2 regions of the Bradyrhizobium sp. MI1.11 genome follow, and region 1 is predicted to be linked to the other one. Evidence: riboswitches for the same ligand, from Rfam matches in the RefSeq annotation. Region 1 holds a riboswitch; the other holds the start of a gene.
What was found. A riboswitch is a leader RNA that binds a small molecule or an ion and turns the genes downstream of it on or off. The one in region 1 is predicted to bind cobalamin.
Positions count from the first base shown of each region.

Region 1 (3,407 bases):
TGCTGGATGTCGGCATCGCCGTGTTCGGTGCGCTGCCGCGACACGCCGAGATCAGCCTGCCGAAGCGGCATCTCGGGCTGGTGCAGGCCGAGGAGCAGGCGGAAATCGGCAAGCTGATCGACGAGGCCGCGCGCTTTGTCGCCGAGCATGTCGATCTCGACGCAGTGCTGTGTTCGGCCGCCACCTGGTCCCCGCAACCTGCCGCGAGCGGCGTCAACGTGACGCCGCCCGGTCAGCGCATTGCGTTGGCCCGTGACGCCGCGTTCTCCTTCGTCTATCCGCATATGCTGGAAGCGTGGCGCGCGGCGGGTGCGGAGATATCGACATTCTCGCCGCTGGCTGATGAGGACCCTGATCCGGGCGCCGATGTGTGCTGGCTGCCGGGCGGCTATCCCGAGCTGCACGCCGGCAAGATCGCGGCCAATGCGCGCTTCCGCAGCGGATTGCGCGCATTCGCCGAAACGCGCCCGGTGCACGGGGAGTGCGGAGGCTATATGGTGCTGGGCACCGCTTTGACCGACGCCGACGGCATCAGCCACGAGATGACGGGCCTGCTCGGCCTGGAAACAAGCTTTGCCAAGCGCCGCATGCATCTGGGCTATCGCCTCGCCGAGCTCACAGCGCCGATGCCGGGGCATCGGGCGGGTGCACGCCTGCGTGGCCATGAATTCCACTATTCGACGATCCTCGCGCAGCCCGACACGCCGCTGGCGGTCGTGCACGACGCGACAGGCGCCGTCATCGCCGAGACCGGCTCGCGCCGGGGACAAGCCACCGGCACGTTCTTCCATCTGATCGCGGAGGACCGGTGAGCGGTTTTGTCTCCTTCGTCTCCGCCGGCCCCGGCGATCCCGAGCTGCTCACGCTCAAGGGTGCCGCGCGGCTGCGCGAGGCCGACGTCGTGCTCTATGATGATCTTGCTTCGGGCGAGATCCTCGATCTGGCCCGGCCCGGCGCCAATCTCGTCGCGGTGGGAAAGCGGGCGGGACGGGCCTCGACCAAGCAGCACCATGTCAACCGCTTGCTGGTCGACTATGCCGCATCAGGCGCGCGCGTGGTGCGATTGAAGTCGGGCGATGCCGGCATCTTTGGCCGGCTCGAGGAGGAGCTCGAGACGCTGCGCGAAGCGGGCATCGGCTTCGAGATCATTCCCGGCATCACCTCGGCCTGTGTGGCTGCGGCCCAGGCCGGCATTCCGCTGACCCGGCGTCACACCTCCCGCCGCGTGCAGTTCGTGACCGGGGCGGACGTCACCGGCGAGCTGCCGCCAGATCTCAATTGGGTGGCGCTGGCCGATCCGGAGGCGACGACCGTGGTCTATATGGGCCGGCGGACGTTCCCGGCGCTTGTCGTCAAATTGATCGAGCACGGCCTCTCCCCAACCACTCCGGCGGTGTTTGCCGAATCGCTCGGCCGTCCCGATGAGCGGTTGGTCCGCACCACCATTTCGGAACTTGCCGAGCAACTTGCGCGGGGCGGGGCGGCCTCGACGGCGGCCGTGATCCTGTTCGGCGCGCTGGCGGGGGATTATCCGTCATGACCGCCTCGTCCGCCCTTCGCCCCTTGACGCCCGGCCGGCGAAAGGGGCACACAGGAGAGGCATGGTGCTCGACGCGGCGCAAAGCGCCGGAGCATAATCGGGAATGGGGATGGGCGGACCCAGTTGCGGCGCTCAAAACCCCAGCCGCCCCCGCGACTGTAAGCGGTGAGGGACTTCGATCAGCCACTGGGCCGCAAGGCCCGGGAAGGCCGGAGACTCCCAGTGAACCGCGAGCCAGGAGACCGGCCGTGCACGTTTTGAGGCCAAGGCCGTCGGGTGTGACGGCAAGAAGGATCTGAGCCATGCATATCGAACCCGGACTAGTCTCGGACGCCAAGCTCGTGCTGAGTTACGCAACCGGCATCGCCGTCGGCGGTGTTGCCTTGAAGCTCGCGGTCGAGACCGTGCGCGAGCAGGGCATCACGTCGTTCGCGGCGCGGACGCTCGCCACCACGGGACTCGTGTTTATCTTCTTCGAGATCCTGCCGCACTTCCCCGTCGGCGTCTCCGAGGTGCACTTCATCCTCGGCTCGACCTTGTTCCTGCTGTTTGGCGCTGCGCCTGCGGCCTTCGGCCTCGCGTTCGGCCTGCTGTTCCAGGGCATCTTCTTCGAGCCGCCCGACCTGCCGCAATATGGCATGAACGTCACCACGCTGCTGGTGCCGCTGTTCGGAATCCAGGCGATCGCCACGCGGATCATTGCGCGCAACACGGCCTATGTCGATCTGAAGTATCGCCAGGCGCTGGCGCTTTCGACGACCTATCAGGCGGGCGTCATCGCCTGGGTGGCGTTCTGGGCGGTCTATGGCGCCGGTTTTGGCGCGACCAACCTCGTCAACATCGCGACCTTCGCGGCGTCCTATGCGCTGGTCATCGTGATCGAGCCGCTCGCCGATGTCGGCGTGCTGGCGCTGGCGAAGTCGTTGCGCGGCGTCACCGCGCCCGGCCTCGTCACCCCGCGTTTGCACAACGCGGCTTAAGTGACAAGCGAACGGGCGGCCGTCATGGCCGCCCTTCGCAGGCACGATGCTCACGCTCTCCCTGATAGGCATCGGTTGCGGCGATCCCGAGCAGCTCACGCGCGCCGCGATTACTGCCATCAACGCGGCTGATCTCGTCCTGATCCCGCGCAAGGGGACGGCCAAGTCCGATCTCGCCGATCTCAGGCGGACGATCTGCGCCGATGTGCTCGCCAGCGACACGACGCGCATTGCCGAGTTCGATCTGCCCGTCCGCGACGCCGCTGAAGCGGACTATCGCAAGGGCGTGGACGATTGGCACGATGCCGTGGCCGCTGCCTGGTCGCAGACGATCGCAGATCATCTCGAAGGCGAGGGCAATGTCGCGCTATTGATCTGGGGCGATCCCTCGCTTTATGATTCCTCGCTGCGCATCGCGCGGCGGCTCGATCCCTTGCCTGACATCAGGGTCGTTCCCGGCATCACCTCGATCCAGGCGCTGTGCGCGGCGCATGCGCTGCCGCTCAACGATATCGGCGAGCCATTTCTGGTCACGACCGGCCGTCGCTTGCGCGATGGCGGCTGGCCGCAAGGTGTCGATACAGTGGTGGTGATGCTCGACGGCGGCACGGCGTTCCAGTCGCTTGATCCGGAAGGCCTGCACATCTGGTGGGGCGCCTATCTCGGCATGGCCGATCAGATCGTCATGTCCGGCGCGCTGGCCGAGATCGGCCTGCGTATCGTCGCGGTGCGGCAAGAGGCGCGCGAACGGCACGGCTGGATCATGGACAGTTACATCCTCAAGCGCAGGTCGTGAGGCAAGCGAGGCAGCATGCTCCCCGAATGGATCACCCAACAATGCCCTGATATTTCGGCAGTCCATCGCGACGCGGCAGTGGCGCGACAGG
Region 1 covers NZ_JBVVPM010000003.1:225,590-228,996, reverse strand. The annotation lists gene AC0L30_RS04595 (cobyrinate a,c-diamide synthase) at 1-812, shown strand, start outside; gene cobA (uroporphyrinogen-III C-methyltransferase) at 809-1,540, shown strand; cobalamin riboswitch at 1,586-1,805, shown strand; gene AC0L30_RS04585 (energy-coupling factor ABC transporter permease) at 1,843-2,520, shown strand; gene cobF (precorrin-6A synthase (deacetylating)) at 2,567-3,316, shown strand; gene cobT (nicotinate-nucleotide--dimethylbenzimidazole phosphoribosyltransferase) at 3,332-3,407, shown strand, end outside.

Region 2 (3,407 bases), on a different contig from region 1:
CTCCAGCCGCCTCAAGGTCGATGACTTCGTCTCGGATCGCGAGAGCGATCTGTCGGCATGTCTCGCTCCGCGGGATGTCGTCACGGACAAACGACCAGTTCAGGATCGTCACCGGTCCGGTCAGCATAGCCTTGACGGGTTTTTTGGTCAGAGACTGCGCATGTCGCCACCATTTAACGGTCATGGGCTTCGGGCGGGAGACATCTCCAAACAGGATAGGAGGGCGAACGCACCGCGAGCCATAAGACTGAACCCAGCCGTGCTTGGTGAATGCGAAACCCAACAGCTGCTCGCCAAAGTATTGAACCATGTCATTGCGCTCGAACTCACCGTGTACGAGCACGTCCAGGCCGATATCTTCCTGCCAATGCACGGTATGGGCTGTCTCCGCTTTCAGAAGCTGCTCGTACTGCGTGTCATTCAGCGCTCCCCGCGCATGAGCTGCACGCGCATTGCGGACGTCCGCCGTTTGCGGGAAGGATCCGATGGTTGTGGTTGGAAACATCGGCAATGCGAAGGCGACGCGCTGGACGTCGGCGCGCTGGGTGAACGCACTGCGACGGCGGCGCATGCTATCGTCGATCGCGGCCATTCGTCCGGCGACGTTCGCACTGTGGATCTTCGGCGATGTTTCGCGGGTGACGGATGCATCCTCTGAGAGCGTGAGTTCATCGGCCACGTCGGCAGCAAGGCCAGCCAGCGCTTTGCCCAATATCGAAAGTTCCTTGATCTTCTGCACTGAGAACGCCAACCACGTCTTCAGATTGGGATCGAGATCGATCTCTAGCTCAATGTCGGTCGGAACATGAAGCAGCGAGCAGGAGGGGGCAATCTGAACACGGTCCCTGCCCAGTTTTTTGACCATAGGAGCAAGTTGGTCGAGTAGCGCCGGCAGATTAGAGCGCCACACGTTGCGACCATCAACGACGCCGAGCGAGACCACGAGATCTCTACGGGCTCTGGCGACAATCGCGTCCAACTGGTCAGGTGCACGAACCAGGTCGACATGAAGCCCGGCAACGGGCAAGGCCAATACTGTTTCAAGATTGTCGCCGACAGCCCCGAAGTATGTGGCCAGCATGATTTTAAGGGCCGGCACGGCCTTAGCGAAATGAGCATAGGCCCGGCGGACAGCCGCCCGAGATGCTTTGTCGACGTCCATCACTAGGCATGGCTCGTCGAGCTGAACCCATTCAGCGCCGCGCGCGGCTAGTTCGCGGAGAACATCGACGTAGACGGGGAGGAGTCGATCAAGCAGCGACAGCGGATTGAATGCGGGATTTACGCTTTTGCCGAGCTTCAGGAAAGTGACTGGGCCCACTAGGACGGGCCGCGTCTGATAACCGAGGCTTCTTGCCTCCTCATATTCCTCGATCGGCTTCCGAGAGGCATACCTAAAGATCTGATCCTGGTGAAATTCCGGCACCATGTAGTGGTAGTTCGTATCGAACCACTTCGTCATCTCCTGTGCGGCTACGCCGGGCCCATGCTGAGCGTGACCACCGTCCTGAGCGCCACGCGCCATGGTGAAGTAGGTTTTGAGCGACACAGGACCTTCGGTCCAGCCGTAAACGTCGGGAATGGCGCCGACCATTAGGCTGGTATCGAGCACATGGTCGTAGAGCGAGAAGTCATTCGAAGGAATGACGGTCGCACCGCGGGATTTCTGCCGTGCCCAATTAGCGGCACGAAGTCCACTCCCCGCCTCGAGGAGCTCGGCTTCGCTGGACTTTCCCGCCCAGTAGCTCTCGAGCGCGAATTTGAGTTCGCGTCGTGGGCCGATGCGTGACGTCCCCAGTGTTGCAACGGGAAGCGAAAGGATAGACATAGCTTAGACCCCATGTTGGGGCAAAGGCCACGGCGGACGCAGACAGCGAACATCGCCTGAGCGACAACTGCTTGGCGCACACCGGGACGCCCCGCCCGTGGACGATATCTTGTCGAGGCAGGTCTCCTGGCTCACGGGTCGTTGCTGCTGTCCGGCCTTCCCGAAGCCGCATGGCGTCAGTGACTTCATTGGACAGCGGCTCGCCGCTTACAGTTGCGGGGGCAGCGCCGGCATTGCACCGGCTTCCCTCTTAGCTCCGGATCAAACGAAATCCGGAGACCGCGACGGCTTGAATTATGCGCACGAGGATCGATGCGTCAACCTACCGATTCTCGCTGCGATATTGCCCAAGCGATTACGAGCGCACTAGGCGGGCACGACGGTCTTGCTCGCGGCCTGGTGAACACGCCCGGATCTGTGGAGGCTCCGCTTGTGAAATGCATTCGCTCCTTGCTCGCGTAACGGTGAGCTCCACCACCGGAACGAACCCGGGCCGCTTTCGGTATCTGTGTGATCGCGAGGAGGCGGCTTTTTCCGTCGGCAACTTTTCGAACCTGCGCGTCAGGAAGGTGCGATCATCCTGGGCCGGCATCCGTTTGGCCACAGCCCATAAGGCTCCCTAGAAATTTCGAAAGCCGGATCGCTCCAGGACCGCACGGATGATCAGGTCGGCTCCTTGGTGTTCGGCGGGCCCGCGACCAGGCACGAGGTCGTCCGCCTCCGTGAGGTTGGTCAAGACGATCTTCTCGGTGCACTAGGTGTTCACGTGCTGAGCGACTTTTGCGCCGGCTTCGATGCGTCCGTGGCCGCTCGACGCCGGTCTGCCTCGCCTTGTCCTTGTTCGTGACAAATTCGACGGTGTCCTCCGACAGAGCCCTTTGAGGGGGTCCTCGGAGTCGCTCAGCGCCTTAAGCTCATAACGATGTTAATCGACCTCGATGCGCCCCATGCGGTCGTGGTCTCCTCAAGGCCCCACATCTACAACTTCGTTCGCGAAATCGAGCGATGAGGCCTTTTGGTCGCGGGCTGCCTATCCTGTCTTGGACGGGACACAGGTGTCAGGGACCGGACAGACCACCGCGCATTGCGGTGTGTCGCAATGGCCCTCGCACTCCGTACATTTTTTGGCATCGATAACGTAAATGTCGCGCTTCAGACTGATCGCCGCGTTGGGACACTCGAACTCACATGCGCCACAAACGGTGCATTGCGAAGCGACGATCTTGTAAGCCATGCCTTCCGACTCCTTAGGCGAGCGATGCCATGCGCGATCCCTTTCAAATGCCGTGCCAAACGCAGACGCGCTCAATGTTGGGCAATTTGCCCAATTCGGCTGTCCCGGGTCTGAGACCATGTTGCATCTGCGACAGCAACAGGTCGCTTCAATTTCAGGCTACGAGCCGTCTGGCCCTCTTGCGAGAGTCAGTCGCGACTTGACGCTGGAAGCGTCCGTCGGTTTGCTTGGCACGTCAGCGCGGGGGCAAGCGAGGCTGACGCTTCCTCAACCGGCGGCGACAAAAAACCGCCAGCGGACGCAGGTCTACGTCGGATCTCGGCAAACCTCCGGTCACACACCCCG
Region 2 covers NZ_JBVVPM010000023.1:59,085-62,491, forward strand. The annotation lists gene metE (5-methyltetrahydropteroyltriglutamate--homocysteine S-methyltransferase) at 1-1,828, opposite strand, end outside; cobalamin riboswitch at 1,928-2,127, opposite strand; gene AC0L30_RS22645 (4Fe-4S binding protein) at 2,859-3,062, opposite strand.
Region 2: linked by a shared signal. The riboswitch ahead of metE (5-methyltetrahydropteroyltriglutamate--homocysteine S-methyltransferase) and the one ahead of AC0L30_RS04585 (energy-coupling factor ABC transporter permease) in region 1 are both predicted to bind cobalamin.